Regions from separate parts of the [Clostridium] scindens ATCC 35704 genome, predicted to be linked through region 2. Evidence: riboswitches for the same ligand, from Rfam matches in the RefSeq annotation. Region 2 holds a riboswitch; the other holds the start of a gene.

Region 1 (7,668 bases), 300 kb from region 2:
AGGAAGTATTCAGGAGAATCGGCATAAAGTAAGGAGTTGCATTCATGAACAAATTGGAGAAAGTGACAACCGGTTTGGGAGAAGAATGCGGCGTATTTGGAGCCTATGATATGGATGGGGGCGATGTAGCCCCGTCCGTATACTATGGGCTTTTTGCGTTGCAGCACAGAGGACAGGAAAGCTGTGGTATTGCAGTGACGGATACCTATGGCGAGCGCAAGGTACATTTTAAGAAGGGCCTTGGACTGGTCAACGAAGTCTTCGATGAAGAATCCCTTCAGACCTTAAAAGGCAACCTCGGGGTGGGACATGTCCGTTATTCCACTGCCGGGGGCTCCAAAGTTGAAAATGCTATGCCGCTGGTTATCAATTATGTAAAAGGAACGCTGGCAATCGCACACAACGGCAATCTGACCAATGCCATCGAGCTGCGCAGAGAACTGGAATATACGGGGGCGATCTTTCAGACGACTATTGACTCGGAAGTGATCGCCTATCACATCGCAAGAGAGCGCCTGAACGTATCGATGGCTGAAGAGGCTGTCAAAAGAGCTATGGGCAAGATTAAAGGCGCTTATGCGCTGGTGGTAAGTTCGCCCCGCAAAATGATCGGAGCCAGGGATCCATTTGGCCTGAAGCCGCTGTGTATCGGAAAGGAGGGAAATACGTATTTCCTCGCTTCTGAGAGTTGCGCGATCGCGGCGGTGGGCGCGGAATTTGTCAGGGATGTAGAGCCAGGCGAGATTGTGACGATTACAAAGGATGGCATACATTCTGATCTGTCAATGGCCATTGCGCCGCAGAACCAAGCAAGATGTATCTTTGAATATATCTATTTTGCCAGGACGGACAGTACGATTGACAAGGTAAACGTGTACCATTCCAGGATTATTGCGGGAAAAGCGCTTGCGCAGTCCTATCCAGTCGACGCGGATCTGGTGGTGGGCGTGCCGGATTCGGGTCTGGTAGCTGCAAAGGGATATTCAGAACAGTCGGGCATTCCCTACGGAATGGCCTTTCACAAGAACAGCTATGTGGGAAGAACGTTCATCAAGCCCAAGCAGAGCCAGCGGGAAAGCAGCGTAAAGATCAAACTGAATGTAATTGAAGAAGTCGTAAGGGACAAGAGGATCGTCATGGTGGATGATTCCATCGTGCGGGGGACCACTTGTGCCAATATTATAAAGATGCTGAAAAGAGCAGGCGCGAAAGAAGTTCATGTGCGGATCAGTTCCCCGCCGTTTCTGTATCCTTGCTACTTCGGCACGGACGTACCATCCAATGAGCAGCTGATCGCCCATTCCCATACCACGGAGGAGATACGGGAACTGATAGGGGCAGATTCGCTGGGGTATATGAAGATTGATAAATTAAAGAATATGGTGGGCAGCCTGGGATACTGTGACGCCTGCTTTACCGGCAACTATCCCATGGAGGTTCCGGGCAGGGATATATCCCATGCTTTCGAGTAACATGCCCGGCTTTCTATAAAAAAGATTAGGAGAACAATGACGATGACAAATGACAGATACCAAAGCCCTCTTTCTGAGCGGTATGCAAGCAAGGAGATGCAGTACATCTTTTCCCCGGACAAGAAATTCCGCACCTGGAGAAGACTGTGGATCGCCCTTGCGCAGACAGAAAAAGAACTGGGCCTGCCAATTACGGATGAACAGATTGAAGAATTGAAAGAACATGCAGATGATATCAATTACGATGTGGCAAAGGAAAGAGAGAAGATTGTCCGCCACGATGTAATGTCACACGTATATGCTTATGGACAGCAGTGCCCGAAAGCGAAAGGAATCATACACCTTGGGGCGACATCCTGCTATGTGGGCGACAATACGGATATGATTCTGATGTCTGAAGCCCTGGATATTGTCAGGAAGAAATTAGTAAATGTAATAGCAGAACTTGCAAAATTCGCAGATGAGTATAAGAATCTGCCAACGCTTGCGTTTACCCATTTCCAGCCGGCGCAGCCTACGACGGTAGGAAAGCGCGCTACCTTGTGGATGCAGGAATTCATGATGGATCTGGAAGATCTGGAATATGTAAAGGGAAGCCTGAAACTTCTGGGATCAAAGGGAACTACCGGAACGCAGGCAAGTTTCCTGGAATTATTTGATGGGGACCAGGAAACGATTGATAAGATAGATTCGATGATCGCAGAGAAGATGGGATTTGAGGCCTGCTATCCGGTATCCGGACAGACCTATTCCCGCAAAGTGGACACCAGAGTGCTCAACGTCCTTGCGGGAATTGCGGCCAGCGCCCACAAATTCTCTAATGATATCCGCCTGCTTCAGCATTTGAAGGAAGTGGAAGAGCCGTTCGAAAAAACGCAGATTGGCTCATCCGCAATGGCATATAAGAGAAACCCTATGAGAAGCGAAAGAATCGCGTCGCTGTCACGCTATGTAATGGTGGACGCCCTGAATCCGGCAATCACATCCGCGACCCAGTGGTTCGAAAGAACCCTGGATGACTCCGCGAATAAGCGTCTCAGCGTGCCGGAAGGCTTCCTGGCTATTGACGGCATCCTTGACCTTTGCCTGAACGTGGTGGATGGCCTGGTAGTATATCCGAAGGTGATTGAAAAGCGCCTGATGTCTGAACTTCCATTCATGGCGACAGAGAATATCATGATGGATGCAGTGAAGGCAGGAGGAGACAGACAGGAACTTCACGAAAGAATCCGCGAACTGTCCATGGAAGCGGGCAGGAATGTAAAAGAAAAGGGTCTGGATAACAATCTGCTGGAACTGATCGCTAAAGATCCGGCATTTAACTTAAGCGAAGAAGAATTGAAGAAGACTATGGATCCAACCAAGTATACGGGCCGCGCCTGTGTACAGGTAGAGGCATTCCTTAAGAATGTAGTAAATCCTATGCTGGAAGAGAACAAGGATTTGCTGGGAATGTCGGCAGAGATTAATGTGTAAGGGATTTTTGATGATGTAGGGTGTATGCTTTTTGCAGGACGTCCGTCGTGGGAGGCGGGGAGGGGTTCCTCCCCGCCTCCCACGACGGACTGGCTCTGGCAGACCATTACGCTTCTGCATCATCGGGGAGAGAATCGTCAGCGAATTTCCGGAGATTTGCTGAGAAGAAATTCAGAAAGGGCTTCGACGATTACAGAAGAAAGACGTACCGTAACGCAGGCACTAGTATAGGATTTGCCAACGAGATCCCGCGAGCGCCGCCACAAAAATTCCCTCAAAAAATAATTGGAAGTTTTACACAAATTTCATATTTTAGCACAACGAAATTTCAATGTGAAATTGACACAATTGAAGAAATCTCACCAAAAATAATTATTCGTGCAGAATGGTATTGCAAAAATATTGACAATATTTTATCATAGACATATCAAATGATTCCAAGGAATCATCACTGAAATCTATGAGAGAAGGAGGGAACTATTAACATGGAGACATTGAATAACATTGTTTTGACAATCCAGCATTATCTTGCGGATTACATTCTGATCATTGCGCTTCTTTTAGGAGGCCTGTGGTTTTCATTCCGTCTTGGCTTTATCCAGGTGAGGGGATTTGGCGAAGGCATGAGGCGGACGTTCGGGGGACTGTTCCACAAGAAAGGCGAGGCGGGAGCGGACGGCATGTCTTCTTTCCAGGCACTGGCGACAGCGATTGCCGCACAAGTAGGAACCGGCAACATTGCAGGAGCGGCTACAGCGCTGGCGGTAGGTGGCCCAGGAGCAATCTTCTGGATGTGGATCGCGGCTTTCCTTGGAATGGCTACGATCTTCGCAGAGGCTATTATGGCTCAGAAGTATAAGCAGGTAGGAAAAGACGGTGAGATTACAGGAGGCCCTGTATACTATATCCGCGCTGCATTCAAAGGGACCTTTGGAAAGGTGCTGGCTGGCATTTTTGCTGTTCTGATCATCTTGGCGCTCGGATTTATGGGAAATGCCGTGCAGTCTAACTCTATTGCGGCAGCCTTCCATACCGCATTCGGTATTCCGCAGGCAGCTATGGGAGTCGTTATTGCCATTCTGGCATTATTCGTGTTTGTTGGCGGAATGAAGCGAATCGCTAAAGTAACAGAGACGATCGTTCCAATCATGGCAGCCCTTTACATAGTTGGCGCGCTGATCGTAATCATCTATAACTATAAGAATATACCATACGCATTCCACGCGATCGTAGTTGGCGCGTTCAATCCGGCAGCCATCTCAGGCGGCGCTGTCGGCGCTACGATCAAGCTGGCCCTGACCAAAGGCGTGGCCCGCGGATTGTTCTCCAACGAGGCAGGTATGGGTTCGACACCGCATGCCCACGCGGTGGCAAAGGTGGATCATCCGGTTGAACAGGGATTTGTTGCCATGGTGGGTGTATTTATCGATACATTCATCGTTCTGAACCTGACCGCCCTTGTGATCATCACGACAAAGTCAATTCCTACCGGCAAGACAGGAGCGGAACTGAGCCAGTACGCATTCTCGACACTGTATGGTAAGGGCGGAGACATTTTTATTGCGATATGCATGTTCTTCTTCGCGTTTTCCACGATCATAGGCTGGTATTTCTTTGGCCAGGCTAATGTGAAATATTTGTTCGGGCCTAAGGCAGTCAAAGTATATTCCTTTCTTGTGGCCGGATGCGTAGTGCTCGGATCACTTGCGCAGGTTGACCTTGTATGGAACATGGCAGACTGCTTCAACTCTATGATGGTATTGCCGAATATCCTGGCGTTGTTCGCCCTGAGCGGCATGATCAAGAAGGTGCACGACGATTACTATCATAACTTTTTAAGAAATAAGAAAAAGTAATATTGCATAAAAATCCACCTAGAAATTTATGGAAAACAACTAAAATAAGTTTGATTTTCCTTTGAGGTTGCAAAAAAAATAACGATAGGTTATTATAGGGATAGGCGATAGGTTATATTCATATTGTCTATAAGTAAAATTGAAAAGTGGGATGATGTTTCTCAAGAGAGAGTTGGAATATCCAACCGCCGAAGAGGCAAGCCGGGCGTATGATGGTGAGCGCATGCAAGGTGAAACTTTCAGGCAAAAGGACTGGGAAACGTACCGCATTCTGAATCTTGTGCTGTATGGTAAGGCGTATTTTTTAAAACATATTATCAGGGCAAAAGACAGAAAGGACGATATATGCACAAGATGTGTTTAAATCGTCCTTTTTTAGTGGGCTTAAAAACCTAACGAAAATGTACCGAAAGGAGAAGGTGGAGAAGATGAGTCAGGGCAATTATTTTATAATAACCAATAATCCACTGGTTTTAAAAAAGCTTGGCGAGACGCACAATGTAATATATCAAGAGATTTCCTATGAAGAGGTTCTTAAGGAAGTCAGAGACAGAATTCACGAAGGGCACTTGCTTTTATCACATCCCTTATCCGGAAGTGTGAAGCCTAATGAAACACCATACAAATCAGTTATGCTGTCAAAGGGAAAGGGGGAGATGGACGAAAGGTCATTGTCAATTATTGAAAATGCCATACAGGCCTGCGGCAAGTTCCAATTCAGGTCCGACAAGTACAAGCCCGAGGTATACGCGGACTTTCAGTTGATTGACTGGACCTTGATAGAAAGTGGATTGGCATCGGCAGATGCTTGGTAGGTCTTTTTGAGAGAGGTTGTAAAGCATTGCAGCTTAAACAATATTAATATTCTTTTGAAGGAGGGAATCACAAGTGAGATTAGAAATGGGACACATTTACATTAAGGATATCCAGTTCGCTTCAGAGTCCAAGATTGAAGACGGAATCCTCTATGTATCCGAAGAAGCCGCTAAGGCGGTTGCTCTTGAAGACGAGAAGATCAAGAGCGTATCATTTGACATTGCAAAGCCAGGAGAATCAGTAAGAATCACGCCGGTTAAAGACGTTATCGAGCCGCGAGTAAAAGTTGAAGGAAGAGGGGGAATCTTCCCGGGCGTTATCTCGAAGGTTGATACGGTAGGCGAAGGAAAGACATACGCATTAAAGGGGATGGCTGTAGTAACAGCAGGAAGAATCGTAGGATTCCAGGAAGGAATCATCGATATGACCGGTCCTGGAGCAGATTACACTCCGTTTTCCAAGACGCTTAACCTGGTTATGGTATGCGAGCCGGTTGATGGAATCAAACAGCATGATTACGAGAAGGCCGTAAGATTCGCAGGATTCAGAGTCGCTGCATATATTGGGGAATTGGCACGTGACCTGACGCCTGACGAGACGAAGGTATATGAGACATGCACGATCAAGGAAGGCCTTGAGAAATATCCGGAACTTCCAAGAGTTGCATATGTACAGATGCTTCAGAGCCAGGGACTTCTGCATGATACATACGTATACGGCGTAGACGCCAAGAAGATTGTTCCTACCATCTTAAGTCCAACGGAAGTTATGGATGGAGCCATCGTATCCGGTAACTGCGTATCCGCGTGCGACAAGAATCCGACTTATGTACATCTGAACAACCCGGTTGTTGAAGACTTGTTCGAACAGCACGGAAAGACATTGAACTTTGTATGCCACATTATCACCAATGAGAACGTTTATCTGGCAGACAAGCAGCGTTCATCCGACTGGACTGCAAAACTCTGCAAGATGTTAGATCTTGATGGAGCCATCGTATCTCAGGAAGGATTCGGCAATCCGGATACGGACCTGATCATGAACTGCAAGAAGATTGAGGCAGAAGGCGTTAAGACCGTCATCATTACAGACGAGTATGCTGGACGCGATGGAAAATCCCAGTCACTGGCAGATGCAGATGCGGCGGCAGATGCAGTTGTAACCGGCGGTAATGCAAATCAGGTAATTATCCTGCCGAAACTTGATAAAGTCATTGGAACCCTGGACTATGTTACAAAGATTGCAGGCGCAAGCGAGGAGACCCTTCGCGAAGACGGCTCCCTGGAAGTCGAACTTCAGGTACTTACAGGTGCAACAAACGAGACTGGTTTCAATAAACTGAGCGCGAGATAAGGAAGGGAGGATAATATAATGGCTAAAATTAAAGTTGTTCATTACATCAATCAGTTCTTTGCACAGATTGGTGGAGAAGAAAAGGCAGATTATCCGGCAGAGCTTCGCGTGGGCGAGGTGGTTGGACCGGGTATGGCATTTATGGCAAATTTTAAAGACGAGGCAGAGATCATCGCTACGATCGTATGCGGAGACTCTTACTTCAATGAGAATCTGGACAAGGCAAAAGCAGATGTCCTTGCAATGGTAAAGGAGCAGAATCCTGACATATTCGTAGCAGGGCCTGCATTCAATGCAGGACGTTACGGTGTTGCTTGCGCGACGATCGCGGCAGCGGTGCAGGAAGAACTTGGAATTCCTGCACTTACAGGAATGTACATTGAAAACCCTGGTGCAGATATGTTCAAGGACAAGGTATATATCGTATCTACCAAGAACAGCGCGGCAGGCATGAGGGATGCTGTTAGCAAGATGGCTCCTCTGACACTGAAGATCGCAAAAGGAGAGCCAATCGGCGCTTCCGCAGAAGAAGGATATATCCCGAACGGCGTACGTGTGAACTTCTTCGAGAAGGAGAGAGGATCTAAGAGAGCAGTCAAGATGCTGATCAAAAAGTTGAATGATAAGCCGTATACCACAGAGTATCCGATGCCAGACTTCGACAGGGTTGATCCGAATCCGGCAGTCAAGGATCT
Region 2 (7,668 bases):
AATCCCGGCCGAGAGAATCTTCCGGTTCGGAAAGGAAGATAATTTCTGGGAGCATGGCTCAGGCCCCTGCGGACCATGTTCCGAAGTATACTATGACAGAGGGGAAAAATATGGCTGCGGCAGCCCTGACTGTACGGTGGGCTGCGAATGCGACCGTTATATGGAGATCTGGAACAATGTCTTTACGCAGTTCGACAATGATGGCAATAACAATTACACGGAATTGGAACAGAAGAATATAGATACCGGTATGGGGCTGGAACGTCTGGCCTGTATCGTGCAGGAAGTAGACTCCATGTTCGACATTGACACCATGAAAGCCTTAAGGGATCATGTCTGCCGACTGGCCCATGCCGAATATGGCAGGGATGAAGAGACGGATGTCTCCCTGCGTGTCATCACCGACCATATCCGTTCCGTAACCTTTATGATCTCTGACGGAATCATGCCTTCCAACGAGGGCCGTGGATATGTGCTAAGGCGTCTCCTGAGGCGTGCCTGCAGGCACGGAAGGCTGCTTGACATTCCGGGAGAGTTCTTGGTTGAACTGGCACAGAATGTGATTGAAGGCTCCAAGGATGGATATCCCGAACTGGAAGAGAAAAAGGAATTTATCTTCAAGGTAATTGCCAAGGAAGAAGAGCAGTTTAACAAGACCATTGATCAGGGACTGTCCATTCTGTCCGATATGGTGGCGGAGACAGAGAAAAAGGGGGAAAAGACCCTGGATGGCCAGAATGCGTTCAAACTTTATGATACCTACGGATTCCCGCTGGATCTGACGAAGGAGATCTTGGAAGAGAAGGGAATGTCTGTCGATGAAAAAGGCTTCAAAGAAGCCATGGAAATCCAGAGGAAGACAGCCCGCGAGGCCCGTGAAGTCACCAACTATATGGGGGCGGACGTGACGGTATACGAGTCCATCGATCCTAGCATTACCACGGAATTCGTCGGCTATGACAATCTTTCTTATGAGTCCGAAGTTACGGTGCTCGCCACGGATACGGAACTGGTAGACGCGCTTTCGGATGGCGAGCGGGGAACTATCTTTGTGGAGAAGACCCCGTTCTATGCCACCAGCGGCGGCCAGGAGGCGGATAAGGGAATCATCCGCACCGCGGACGGCGAATTCATCGTGGAGGATGTGGTAAAGCTTATGGGCGGCAAATTCGGCCATATCGGCCATGTATCAAAGGGCATGATAAAGGTTGGAGACAAAGCAGCGCTGGAAGTGGATACGGATAACCGGATGCTTTCTGCCAATAACCACAGCGCGACCCATCTTCTTCACAAGGCGCTGCGCATGGTCCTGGGCAATCATGTAGAGCAGGCCGGATCCTCCGTCAATGCGGACAGGCTGCGTTTTGACTTTACGCATTTTTCTGCCCTTACGGAGGAAGAATTAAAGAAGGTGGAAGCAATCGTTAATGAGCAGATCATGAACTGCCTGAACGTAAAGGTTCAGAACATGCCCATCGAGGAGGCGAAAAAGACTGGCGCGGCTGCGCTTTTCGGAGAGAAATACGGCAGCATCGTCCGCGTGGTAAGCATGGGAGACTTTTCCATCGAATTCTGCGGCGGCACACATGTGGCGAATACAGGCGTCATTACTGCCTTCAAGATTCTTTCCGAGACAGGTGTCGCAGCAGGCGTTCGAAGGATTGAGGCATTGACATCCAAAGGACTTTTAAAATATTATGACGAACTGGAAGAGAAACTTCACGAGGCAGCGAAACTGTTAAAGGCCGCCCCGGATAAACTGACAGATAAGATTTCCCATCTTCAGGCGGAAAATAAAGCGCTCCACAGCGAGGTGGAGAGTTTAAAGAGCAAGCTTGCCCAGGATGCCATGGGAGATGTGATGGACCAGGTCGTAGAGGTCAAAGGCGTCAAACTCCTTGCGACAAAGGTGGAGGATGTGGACATGAATGGCCTGCGCGACCTTGGAGACCAGCTGAAGAAAAAACTAGGCGAAGGCATCATCGTGATCGCGTCAGCAACCGACGGAAAAGTAAGCCTGATGGCCACAGCTACTAAGGGAGCCATCGACAAGGGAGCCCATGCAGGAAACCTTATTAAGGCAATTGCCGGCCTTGTAGGCGGTGGCGGCGGCGGACGCCCGAACATGGCCCAGGCTGGCGGCAAGAATCCTGCAGGCATGGATGAAGCAATCGCGAAAGCCGCAGAAGTTCTGGAAGGCCAGCTGGCGTAATAGTCTGCTCCTTGTCAGGAAAGTTACAAAAATAACTATGGTTGACAGCAAATAGGATTTCACATATACTATTTACAAATGAATATTGCCAGATGAAGTAGCGAGGAAGATTTCCGTATGTTAGCACACGGAAAACCGATGAAGCAATCAGAGAGGCTCCTAACCGCTCTGAGAAACTTTCAGGTGCCAATACCCGCTATGGATGGGACTCTGGAAAGAGCCTTTTCGATAAGGCCACCGTAGAAGTAAAACTTTCAGGTAAAAATACAGAGGGTACAGGACCATTATATGCGTGTCTTGTACCCTCTTTTTATCTGAAAAAATATTCAAAAAGGAAGCAAAGGAGATAAGAGTTATGGAAGAAAAGAAGGGACTGAAGAAGAATCTGGGCGTTGCGACTGCCATGGCGATCGTGGTTGGCTGCGTCATCGGCTCCGGCGTGTTTTTTAAGCCGCAGGCCATCTACACAGCTACAGGAGGGGCGCCGGGACTCGGCATGATTGCCTGGATCATCACCGGGCTTGCAAGCATTGCGGCGGCGCTTACCTTCGCGGAGGTGGCTATCATGATTCCAAAGACCGGAGGAATGGTGGCGTATCTGGAAGAAATCTACAATCCGGTGGTAGGATTCCTGGCAGGATGGGTACAGACCATATTGTTCTACCCGGCCATGACGTCTGCCCTGGCAGTTGTATGCGCCCAGCAGGCGGCACTGTTTATCGGCGATGGCTTCACGGTGCCCCTTGCGATTGGCATTATTATCCTGATCATCTTTTTAAATAGCCTGGGCTCAAAGGTAGGCGGCAGCGTGCAGATCATCTTTACCGTCTGCAAATTGATTCCTTTGATTCTGCTGATGATATTCGGATTCGTAAAAGGTGGCGGGGCGAACCCGATCTTTACGCCGATGGTGGGAGACGGACTTAGCCCGGCGGTTGTCCTTGGACAGCTGATGGTTGCCATCCTGTTTGCTTTTGAAGGCTGGACCAATGTAGGCGCCATTGCCGGGGAGATGAAGAATCCGGGAAGGGATCTTCCCATTGCAATCGTTGGCGGCGTATCCGTGATCATGGGCGTCTACTTTATTATCAACATCTCTTACCTCTGGGTTCTTCCGGCAAACGAGCTGGCGGGAATGACAGCGCCTGCTTCTGCAGTAGCCCTGAAGATCTTCGGAGATGTGGGAGGCAAGATCGTTTCCGTCGGCATCATGATATCCGTGTTTGGCGCCTGCAACGGATTTGTATTATCCGGCTCCAGAGTGGCATATTCCCTGGCGGAGGAAGGCAATTTCCCCTTCAGCAAATCTCTGGCAAGGCTGAATAAGGCGCAGGTTCCAACCAACTCCATCATCCTGGTAGGAGGAATCAGCTGCATTTATGCAATCAGCGGGCAGTTCAACCTGCTGACGGACCTTGCCGTATTTTCCAGCTGGACCTTCTATACGCTTACCTTTGTCGGCGTTATGAAACTGAGAAAAGACCGTCCTGATGCGGTCAGGACTTATAAAGTACCGCTGTATCCGGTGGTGCCATTGATCGCGATCGTAAGCGGAATCTACGTGATCATTAACCAGATATTCATGTCCGGGCTGCAGTCAACGCTGCTGTCCGCAGGCAGTATCGCAGTGACGCTGATCGGCCTCCCGGTCTATATGGCAGTCAGCAAACGGAAGTCAGTAAATAATATCGTGGAAAATGATGAAAAAATATTGACGTAGAGGAAATATGTGCTATAATCTTATGTAGTGCAATAAAAATACCCGAACAGTCGTATGATGCACAATATAGGACTGGAGGGAGGTTAGGTGTGAGACTATGTCAAATGTAATCGTTAAAGAGAACGAGACGTTAGATAGCGCTTTACGCAGATTCAAAAGAAACTGTGCGAAAGCTGGCATTCAGCAGGAGATTCGTAAGAGAGAACATTACGAAAAGCCAAGCGTAAGACGTAAGAAAAAATCTGAAGCTGCTAGAAAACGTAAGTATAACTAATATGTGCAATAAATAGAGTGTTGGACGATTCAACACTCTATTTTTATGTAATAGGAAATTGCGTTTCCTATCGTTGCACGTTTTTTCTATAAGGAGACTATTATGTGGTGGAACAAGGTGATATTTGGATGGAGTGCTTATCATGTGGTGCTTTGGTTTCTGGTCTATAGCATTATGGGCTGGATTGTGGAATCTATCTATATGTCAGTCTGTAATCGCAAGCTGACCAACAGAGGATTTGCAAAAGGGCCTTACTGCCCGATATATGGAGTAGGGGCGCTGACGGTATTCTTTGTATTACGGCCATACAGCCAGAATCCTTTCACGCTGTTCGTTCTGGGAATGGTGCTGGCTACGGCTATCGAATTTCTGACCGCATTGATCATGAATAAGATATTCGGTGAGATCTGGTGGGATTACAAGGAGAAGCCGTGCAATTATAAAGGAATTATCTGTATGGAAAGTTCGATAGCCTGGGGATTCTATACGCTTATGCTGTTTTTCTTCCTGCATAACGTTGTGGTAGATCTGGTGGATGCCATTCCGGTCATTGCCGGAAGAATTGGCGGAACGCTTATTATCGCATTGTATATCTGCGACTTCTTCCATACCATGTATCAAGAGAAGAAGGATGACATCCCGGACAAGGTCTGGGAACTGAAAGACAGTTTCAGAAGCCTGTTTTCCAAAGAATCATAAAAAAGTATTGACCTTTCAGAAATGGGAGTATATACTGGAAGCGTTAAAGGCGAGGGTGTCGTATCATGGATACGGCGCCCTTTTTGTATTTGGATTCTGGACAATGACCTGAGTAAAAGCATGAGGTGCTGAGCAGGCATGCCTTGATCACAGCCATTGGAGACAAGGTGAACCGGATGATCCCGCCGCTGACTGTAACGAAAAGGCAGGTAGATGAATTGATGGCGATCATGAAAGAGTCTATCAGCACGGCAGTAAAAAAGTACTGTGAAAAAGGCCAAAAATCCGCCTAGGATTCCGTCATTTCCTTAGACTTCCGTCTCGTCATTGTATTCAATGTCAGGAAGCAGTTCGAAATAAAAATCCTGGTACTCTTTGGAGAGGGCCTGTATGATGAATTTCTGCACGATGCGGAACCGGGAGATGGAGACCTCATCGCGGTCAAAAGTAATATAGACGCTGATCCATAATTTACGCCCTGTCCGAACGATGTCGAAGTAGAGCTTGTCGTAGCCGTAGGCATCCAGTATCGGCGTTATAATGTCTTTGATATTCTGCACCGTCTCTTCTTCGGGCGGCAGAAGGAACAGGTCTCTAAGGCCGGTTGTCACGGCGCGTACCGGCACCGGGAGCATGAAGATGGAAAGGATGATGGCGATGGCCTGGTCGAGATATTTGGTAAGGGGAACAAACCATTCGGCCTGGATGATCAGAGGGAGAAAGAAAGCGGCAGACATCCCTAAGGATGCCACCGCGTCAATCTTCCATTCCTGAATCTCCATGGTGACGATAGGCGAAGTAAGATCCGCGTTCATACGCCTTAAAAGAAGGATGACGATAAAACTGATCACGGTAGCAGCAAGTTCAAAATAAGCCACTGCGGAAAAGTTCACGTGCCGGCCACCGTGAAGGATGATCTGGATATTATTTACAATCAGGCCTACGGTTACGGCAACCATGATGGCGCCCCTTACGACGACAAACAGGGATTCAATCTGCAGATAGCCAAAGGGGCGGCTTTCGTTGGAAGGCTTATAAAGCAAGGGAACCAGAGACAAGGATACGAAGATCATCAAAAGTTCCACGCCGTCGTAGACGGCATCCAGAAGGACAGCCTGGGAACTGGTATAGATTGCCATGAGCAATTCCAGTCCAACGAAGACGGTGCTGCCGGTCAGGGATATTTTTAAGGCTGATTTTTCGGATTTTTGCTTTAACTGGCTTGAGTGCATGATCATTCTCCTTTTTTTGCTATGGAATATAATAACATAGGAAGAAAAACGCTGCAAGGACAGAACGGGAGGAATGAGTATGTATCTGGATCCTATGGAACTGCTGCGAAAATGCGGCGGATATCTGGATATCCATGGCATGCTGCAGCTGGGGCAGGGATTCGTGTTTGACAAGAATACGCCTCCTCACAGCGAAGCGTTCGGACATTATGCGGAAAGCGTCCGTGCCTATTGCGGCGAACAGGGAATCATGGGGCTTAAGAATGTGACGCAGGCACGGATGCTGCATCAGTTCCGTATGTACATCGACCGCCACAATATCCGCTATATCAGAGGGCGCTTTAAGAAGCCTGGAATGACGGATGAAGAGGCTCTGGAATTATACGTGCATAAGCCGGCAGTTGAAGGAGGGCTGGGAGGGCAAAGACTGCTTCGGGAGCCTGCCCGGCTTCACAATAAATACCCGTCCGATTCCGATTACAAAAGGTATGCGAAAGGCAGGGAAAATAAAAAGCGCCTGGCGCCGGATTTCCATGCGGAATTTATTGTAGATATCCATGGGAATTTTGTGAGCCAGTGGAACGTGCTGGAAGAAGATCAAAAAGGCAGGGTCATCAGCGACATAGCATATTATCGCCGCAAATATCAGAAAACAGGAGAAGCATATGACTGGGAAGGCGCACAGCGTCAGATTATGGATACGGAATCCTTTAATTACGCCAACGCCAATGATGTGATGCATAAAATGCTGGATATCAAGCCGCCGCAAAGGTATGATACAGACCTGCGGCGGCAGATCTCCTCAGGATGGAAGAGCCCTTCCAAAAAAAACTACGATTATGGAAGTGACAAAGGAGATACGTACTCCCGGAGCAGTTCCTGATAGAGCCTGCTGACGGGAAGGCCTACTACATTGTTATAGTCTCCCCGGATGCATTTGACATGAATGGCAAAAGGCCCCTGGATGCCGTAGGCTCCCGCCTTGTCTAAGGAATCCCCTGTCTCTGCATAAGAACGCAGGTCCTCCTTGCTGATCGGATAGAAGGTGACATCAGTGGCTTCAAAGAAGGTACGGGTATGGACCTGGCCTCCTTTGGCCATGATCAAAGAGACGCCGGTATAGACCTGATGGGTCCGATCTGCCAGCATGGCCAGCATATCATAGGCTTCTGACTGAGTGGCGGGCTTTCCGAGAATTTCCCCGTTGTATGCGACGATGGTATCCGCGCCGATCACCACGCAGTCTGCATCCCCATAATGTTCATATACATCACGTGCCTTCTGGGAAGCCAGTTCCATGACGATTTCCGAAGGCGCGTCTTTTGTGATCTTTTCTTCTACTGAGGAAGGGATGACCTGAAAACGGAATCCTGCCTGCTCTAACAATTCTTTTCTTCTGGGGGATGCCGAGGCTAAAATGTATTTCATTGATGATTCTCCTTTTATTTTAATTCCTTTATTTTGATTCCTTTGTGCATATTATAGCAGAATATGATATAATATGCACATTGTATTATGCGAAGGATTTGCA

What was found. A riboswitch is a leader RNA that binds a small molecule or an ion and turns the genes downstream of it on or off. The one in region 2 is predicted to bind glycine.
Region 1: another riboswitch for glycine. It lies ahead of HDCHBGLK_RS14025 (GrdX family protein); the one in region 2 lies ahead of HDCHBGLK_RS15570 (APC family permease).

What each region holds. Positions count from the first base shown of each region.
Region 1 is NZ_CP036170.1:2,718,816-2,726,483, forward strand. It holds gene purC (phosphoribosylaminoimidazolesuccinocarboxamide synthase) at 1-32, shown strand, start outside; gene purF (amidophosphoribosyltransferase) at 45-1,472, shown strand; gene purB (adenylosuccinate lyase) at 1,515-2,948, shown strand; gene HDCHBGLK_RS14015 (hypothetical protein) at 2,996-3,370, shown strand; gene HDCHBGLK_RS14020 (alanine/glycine:cation symporter family protein) at 3,434-4,804, shown strand; glycine riboswitch at 4,957-5,069, shown strand; gene HDCHBGLK_RS14025 (GrdX family protein) at 5,233-5,619, shown strand; gene HDCHBGLK_RS14030 (glycine/sarcosine/betaine reductase component B subunit) at 5,693-6,973, shown strand; gene grdB (glycine reductase complex selenoprotein B) at 6,992-7,668, shown strand, end outside.
Region 2 is NZ_CP036170.1:3,015,429-3,023,096, reverse strand. It holds gene alaS (alanine--tRNA ligase) at 1-2,212, shown strand, start outside; glycine riboswitch at 2,413-2,492, shown strand; gene HDCHBGLK_RS15570 (APC family permease) at 2,568-3,932, shown strand; gene rpsU (30S ribosomal protein S21) at 4,030-4,206, shown strand; gene HDCHBGLK_RS15560 (putative ABC transporter permease) at 4,309-4,905, shown strand; gene HDCHBGLK_RS19050 (hypothetical protein) at 5,049-5,198, shown strand; gene HDCHBGLK_RS15555 (cation diffusion facilitator family transporter) at 5,214-6,137, opposite strand; gene HDCHBGLK_RS15550 (DUF3114 domain-containing protein) at 6,217-7,020, shown strand; gene HDCHBGLK_RS15545 (Maf family protein) at 6,975-7,565, opposite strand.